Linked DNA regions of Sulfuricurvum kujiense DSM 16994. The protein of the gene in region 2 binds, or shares a complex with, the protein of the main gene of each other region. Links are inferred from orthologs where the notes say so. Each region holds a gene or a part of one and is shown on either strand. Other genes may lie near its edges. The genes, in order: SULKU_RS10985 and dnaG.

Evidence for each region.
Region 1: the proteins of dnaG (region 2) and SULKU_RS10985 are in contact, whole or in part, in a crystal structure (PDB 2R6A), measured with the Geobacillus stearothermophilus proteins. The link is inferred for Sulfuricurvum kujiense DSM 16994 from one-to-one orthologs. Residues at the interface, in WP_049624496.1 of Geobacillus stearothermophilus: Lys456, Leu457, Leu458, Pro459, Ala460, Asn463, Ala464, Leu467, Leu535, Leu536, Ile537, Ala538, Gln544, Glu545, Asp548, Tyr549, His552; in WP_033016901.1 of Geobacillus stearothermophilus: Ser13, Glu15, Ala16, Gln18, Glu91, Leu92, Asp94, Ala95, Val96, Pro97, Thr98, Ala99, Ala100, Asn101, Tyr104, Tyr105, Ile108.

What each region holds. Positions count from the first base shown.
Region 1 is NC_014762.1:2,203,899-2,207,059, reverse strand. Bases 138-2,970 are described here. They hold SULKU_RS10985 (replicative DNA helicase), read left to right. Parts: upstream 138-738; coding sequence 739-2,202; downstream 2,203-2,970. Other genes in these bases: SULKU_RS10980 (ComEC/Rec2 family competence protein), read left to right, coding at 2,203-2,970; ispG (flavodoxin-dependent (E)-4-hydroxy-3-methylbut-2-enyl-diphosphate synthase), read left to right, coding at 138-627. Outside these bases: more of ispG, read left to right, coding at 1-137; more of SULKU_RS10980, read left to right, coding at 2,971-3,161. UniProt on the Escherichia coli protein: The main replicative DNA helicase, it participates in initiation and elongation during chromosome replication. Travels ahead of the DNA replisome, separating dsDNA into templates for DNA synthesis.
Region 2 is NC_014762.1:77,748-81,018, reverse strand. The notes cover bases 55-2,997. They hold dnaG (DNA primase), read right to left. Parts: upstream 2,377-2,997; coding sequence 733-2,376; downstream 55-732. Other genes in these bases: SULKU_RS15245 (methyl-accepting chemotaxis protein), read right to left, coding at 2,405-2,997; SULKU_RS00390 (argininosuccinate synthase domain-containing protein), read right to left, coding at 55-584. In the rest of the region: more of SULKU_RS00390, read right to left, coding at 1-54; more of SULKU_RS15245, read right to left, coding at 2,998-3,271. UniProt on the Escherichia coli protein: RNA polymerase that catalyzes the synthesis of short RNA molecules used as primers for DNA polymerase during DNA replication.

The DNA.
Region 1 (3,161 bases), 2.1 Mb from region 2 along the record:
ACGGCAGAGGGGATGGTGGCCTCAGCCGAGTATAACATCAAATACCTCGAAGATCTTGGATTTACCGATATAAAAATCTCTCTTAAAGCCAGCGATGTGCAGCGTACCGTCGAAGCGTATCGTCTTCTCCGTCCTAAAAATAACTATCCGTTTCATCTGGGTGTGACCGAAGCGGGGACGGTTTTTCATGCGACGATCAAAAGTGCGATCGGTTTGGGGACGCTCTTGCTGGAGGGCATCGGCGATACGATGCGTGTTTCCATTACGGGGGAACTCGAAGAGGAGATCAAAGTCGGCCGCGCGATTCTCAAAGACAGCGGGGTTGCCAAAGAGGGGCCGAACATTATCTCGTGTCCGACCTGCGGACGGATCGAAGCCGATCTGGTGAGTGCGGTCAGCGTCATCGAAGCGAAAGTCAAACACATCAAAAAGCCTCTCGATCTCTCGGTGATGGGATGTGTCGTTAACGCCATCGGAGAAGCAAAACATGCCGATGTCGCAATCGCGTACGGAAAAGGATCGGGGCTGGTAATGGTCAAAGGGGAAGTGGTAGCGCGGTTGGATGAAGACAAGCTCGTGGATCGTTTTGTCGAAGAGGTTGAGAAAATGGCTAGAGAGGAAGATTAAATGCTAAAACACGATAAATCTGCCCCGAATGGGGCAAGCTTTAGTGACCCAAGCGGTCTTAGCGTAGTTGCATGGGCTTCGCTCATGCGGCGTCTGCCGGAGGCAAACTAAATGGAAGAGTCTTTATATAATTTAGCGTTTGAGCGCTCTGTTCTAAGCTCTATCATTTTCGATCCTTCGCAGTTTGACGATTTTGATGCAGTGCTGACACCGGAAGATTTCTATCTCTCTGCCCATCAGGAGATTTACCGTGCCATGATGAGTTTAGCTCATCGGGATCTTCCGATCGATGAGGAGTTTCTCCGTAAAGAGCTCATGGCAAAACAGAAGTTCGATGAACGGGTGATGGTCGATATCCTCACCGCCAACCCGATCGCCAATACCAAGGCGTATGTGCAGGAGATCAAAGACAAAGCGATAAAGCGTCATCTTTTGACCCTCACAACGGAGATCAAACGGGTAACGCTGGAAGAGGAACTGACCGGTACCGACGTTGTCGATTTGGTTGAGAAAAAACTCTACGAGATTACCCAAAGCTCTCAGGCGACCGATTTTAAAGATGCCCCCTCTATCGCCGATGAGACGCTGGCATATATCGAAGAGATGAAAGCGCGCGGCGATTCGGTTCTTGTCGGTGTCGATACGGGATATGCCGAGTTGAACAAAATGACGACGGGATTCGGCAAAGGGGATTTGGTCATCATCGCCGCCCGTCCGGCGATGGGGAAAACGTCGTTTGCTCTCAATATGGTGCAAAATCTCCTCGATAAAGGGAAAGGGGTTGCATTCTTCTCGCTGGAGATGCCGGCTGAGCAGCTGATGCTGCGCCTTTTGAGCGTTCAAACCTCGATTCAGCTTCAGCGTCTCCGTGTCGGGGATATGAATCCGCAGGAGTATAAACAGCTTAACGATGCGGTCGATAAAATGCGCCGATCCAAACTTTTCGTCGACGATCACGGCTCGGTCAACATCCATCAGCTCCGCTCCAAACTCCGTAAACTCAAATCCCGTCATCCCGAGATCGAACTGGCCGTTATCGACTACCTCCAAATCATGAACGGAACAGGGGGAAAAGATCGTCACCTCGAAGTGAGTGAAATTTCGCGGGGGCTGAAAATGTTGGCGCGTGAACTCGGGATTCCGATCGTCGCCCTCTCTCAGCTCAACCGCGGACTCGAATCGCGCGCGGATAAGCGTCCGATGCTCAGCGATATCCGTGAATCGGGTTCGATCGAGCAGGATGCCGATATCATCCTCTTCGTCTACCGTAACGACGTCTACCTCTACAAAGAGGAGAAAGAACGGGAGAAAGAGGCGATAAGTGCGGGAAAAGAGTTTATTTCCAAATACGTCGAAAAGGAAGAAGAAGAGGCGGAGATCATTATCGGAAAACAGCGTAACGGTCCGACGGGGCACGTGAAGCTGATGTTCCAGAAAAAATTCACCCGTTTCGTCGATCGACCGACATTCGGTGCGGCGCAAATCGTCTATGAAAGCATCGATATGAAACCAGCTGTTATGAACCTTGATGATGAGAATGTTGAGAAAATTTCAATGCCAATAATTCCATTTTAAATGTCAAAACTGGAGCGTGTTGATCTCTTCGATTTCAAAAGCGGCTCGCTCTTTGTTCTGTTTCTCCTTTTTATCTTCTCACTCTCTTTATCCTATGAATATTATCAGTTTAAAAAACTTAAAACATTTGATGATCCGTTGGTTCGAGCCGAGGTCATCGATCAAGAAGTACGTCTTATCGGTGAGATTCCTAAAACCTCGATGAAGCTTCGGCTCGAAAACGGCGCGACTGTCCGATGTGCTATGTCTCCCTATCTGCGTGATCTGCGCGGACGCAATGTATCGATCGAGCTTCAGGTCGCAAAAGTGACTTTTCTAGATTATCTCAAAGGGTTTCGTACACGCGGCGTGATTATGGAGGTGTATCCGCAGCTGAGTCTCAAAGAGCAGTGGTATCGCCGTATTGCGCTTGCACACGATGATCCGTGGATGAAGGAACTCTACGGAGCGCTGTTCGTCGCTACCCCCATGTCGCAAGAGTTTCAAACACTGGTAGGGGCAATGGGGCTGAGCCATATTCTATCCATCAGCGGCTATCATTACGGGATTATTTCGCTGATTGCCTATTTTCTGCTCCGGCGTCCCTATCGGTGGCTTCAAAACCGCTATTTCCCTTACCGTCACGGCAATCGCGATCTATTTTTTATCGTATTGGGAATCTTGTTTTTGTATTTATGGGCACTGGAGTTTATTCCGCCGATGGTGCGGGCTTTCGGGATGATCGCTGTCGGGTATTGGCTTTATGATCGGGGGATAAAGATCGTATCGCTGCAAACACTGCTGATTACCGTCGGGGTATTGCTTGCTTTTTTCCCGAAACTATTGTTCTCTCTCGGATTCTGGTTTTCGACGTTTGGGGTGTTATCGATTTTTATTTTTGTCCGCTATTATGAGCATTGGAAGCCGTGGCAGATATTTCTGGCGCTTCACATCTGGTGTTATCTCGTTCTTTTACCGAT
Region 2 (3,271 bases):
AGGCATCCCCCGCCCGGTGCTTCATAATCTTTGAGACCGAACTGTTCCGCCAGTTCCATTTGGCGTTCGCGGTTGCGTCCGTTGATATTTTCGAGCTTTTCACGATCCACCCATCCTTCGGTCTCGGGAATAGTCGGCGTTAGTGCTTTGGCACTGAGGGGACGGAGTAGCAGCCCTTCACAGTTGCTGAGATTGAGCACTTTTTGAAGAGATTCGCTGTTTTGGCTCATCGGACGTTGACCCAACACTTCGCCGCTGATTAGAAAGCTAGCCCCCCACTCTTCCATGACGCGTTTGGCCACTTCGAACATTTTGGCATGGCAGTCGATGCAGGGGTTGAAGTTTTTACCGTAGCCGTATTTCGGGGTAAAGAGAACTTCACGGATGTATTCGTCACGGATATCGACGCTTCGAAACTCGGCACCGATCTGTTCACACATGTTTTTCATGTGTGCCAGACGGTCTTTGGTCGAACCGAATCCCGTATTGATGTTGCAGGCGATCACCTCGATTCCCTGATCGATAATGAGTTTGGCCGCGAGTGTCGAATCGAGTCCGCCGCTGAATAAAGCGATTGCTTTCATGAAATTCCTTTTTTATACATCGTGTCAACGCAACATACAAAGAGCAAGGTCGCGCGCAGAAGTGCGAACGCGTACCGTCAGCGATTTGTTGCGGAGACAATTTTCTTTTGCTTACTTTTCTTGTTAAAAAGAAAAGTATGTATTTTGGTTATCCTAATGGTACGAGTTCGCCTCGTTTGAGCCGCTCAATTTTATCCCGATACTGACGAATCAAGTACGATTTTTGATCGAATGATACCGTATTTTGAGTTGTCACTTTTTTGAGTTCACGGTTATAATGGGCGCTCAAGAAAGTAATAAGTTCCGCTCTAAGCCCCTCATCTCCTTCAAACGTTCGAATTCGGTCATCCATCATCAAAGCACTTAATCTGGGATCATCATTCCGTCCCTGCAGAGCCGATTCAAATTCTTGCACATGATACTGCAGCAAAGAGGCATCGATAAAGTCAAGGAGCGTATCGGCAATATGGGGACGTTCCAAAAGCGTTTTTATAAAGCTTAGCTCCCAGATATCGTGGTGAGAAAAATTAATAGGCTGAGGTACTGTATTCTTTTTTTGTCCGATTTGAATAAGTGATGGGGAGATTCCCAGTTTCGAAGCGATAAAAGGGCGGTACTCTTCTTGAAGGAGCGGCGAGAGAGTTTTGAGAAAAGCGATATTTTCATGCAGCGCCGTCTCTTTGGCTTTAGGGTCTTGGAGATCGTAGGCGCTGATCATTTCGGTGATAACAAACTCGATAAAAGGGATCGGACGATGCAGGAGGGCATTGAGCTGCTCGATCTGCCCGCTTTTAATCATATCGGCGGGATCCAATCCCCCCTCAAACAATATGACACCGCCGTCAAAACCGGAAGTGCTGAGAAGTTTTGCCGCTTTGAAAGCTGCGGCACGTCCCGCTTTGTCCCCGTCATACGCCACATATACTTTCGGCTCCCCTTTGCGAAGAAGCGGCAAATGCTCGGCGGTGAGAGCGGTCCCAAGCGTTGCGACGGCGTGGGTGAACCCCGCCTGATGGAGCATAACGACATCGAGATACCCCTCGGTAACGATAATCTCCCGACGGCGGTAAATCGCTTCACGGGCCAGATGATAAGCATAAAGCAAGCGCGACTTATTGAAGATGGCACTTTGGGAGGAGTTGACGTATTTTGCCTGATGTCCCGTTATGGTACGTCCGCCGAATCCGACGATGGCTCCGCTGGTGGAGTGGATAGGGAATGTGATCCGTTCGATAAAACGGGCGAAAAGGCGTCCGTCGTCTCCGCGGCCGATAGCCCCCTGCTCGATCGCTTCGGCGGTCGGAAGTTTGCGCTGTTCCAAGAATCGGAGCGTTTCGGGTGATGTGGGTGCGTATCCGATTCCGAACCGCTCGATACTGGACGCATAAATACCCCGTTCATGCAGATATTCCTGTGCGGTGCGGTTTTGCTCCAACAATTTTTGATACCAGTCGTTGAGGCTTTCCAGAAGCGTTGAGCGTTTTTTTTGCTGAGCGTTATCGGTGTAATGGAGGGTGAAATTGGTGGAAGCGGCCAGTTTTTCGATCGCTTCGGGGTAATTGAGTTTCTCAAACTCCATGACGAATTTGATACTGTCGCCGTGTACGCCGCACCCGAAACAGTGATAGCTTTGGCGGGAGGGGTTGACGACGAAGCTGGGGGACTTCTCATCGTGAAACGGGCATGGAGCTTTAAAGCTGCTTCCGGCACGTTTGAGCTCGATGTACGAGCCGACGATATCGACAATATCAAGCCGGGCTTTGAGAGCCTCGATGGAGTCTTGGGTAATCATAAAGACATTTTAGCAAAACGGGGCTTTATTAATGTGTCTTAAATTGCCCTAACTGCGTATAAAGTGCATTAGCCGACGAGGCGATTTGGGAAACGATATCGGAGAGTTCTCGCATGGAGGTATCGTTAGCCGATGAAATGGTCCCGAGTTTTTCCATTTGAACCAGCATGGAGTTGATGTGGTTTGCAATGGTTTGGGAATTTGTAACGCTTTGTTTTGTCAGCATGTTGGTATTTTCCATCGCACTGACGGTTTCATTTATATCTTTATCCACCCTCTGTGAGATCATAGTGAGGTTTTGCATCGCTTTGGCGTTTAGATGCATCTGTTCGGTTGCGTCGGCAATGCTCTGGACAATAACATTAATCGTAGCATTGATTTCGGTCAAACTTTTTTGCGTCCGTTCGGCCAGTTTTCGCACCTCATCAGAGACGACGGCGAACCCTCTTCCGTGTTCTCCCGCACGTGCCGCTTCGATCGCGGCGTTGAGTGCGAGAAGATTGGTTTGCTCGGCAATATCGCCGATGACGGAGAGGATTTTTTGGACTTGAGAGGCCTCCCCGTTTAGTTGATCGAGTTTGCTGCTGAGTTCTGTTTCAAGCTCTGTACTGTGAGAAATGGTATCCAAAAGGGTGGATAGTTCCTGCCGTCCGTGGTGCAGCAGTCCGACGGCATTGTTCATATTTTCCAGAGTCACCGTGAAATTTTCTACCCCTTCATTGACGATCGTTTGGATTGAGTGGGCCTGATCCGATGTCGTCTGCGTGATGGAATTGCTCTCATGAACACGGCTTTTAATATGGGTATTGATAGTATCAAGTGTTTGCGCAGAGCTTAAATTTGCGGATGCAATCTCTTTCGCATGAGAGATGGAATGCTCAATTTCTCCCACGAA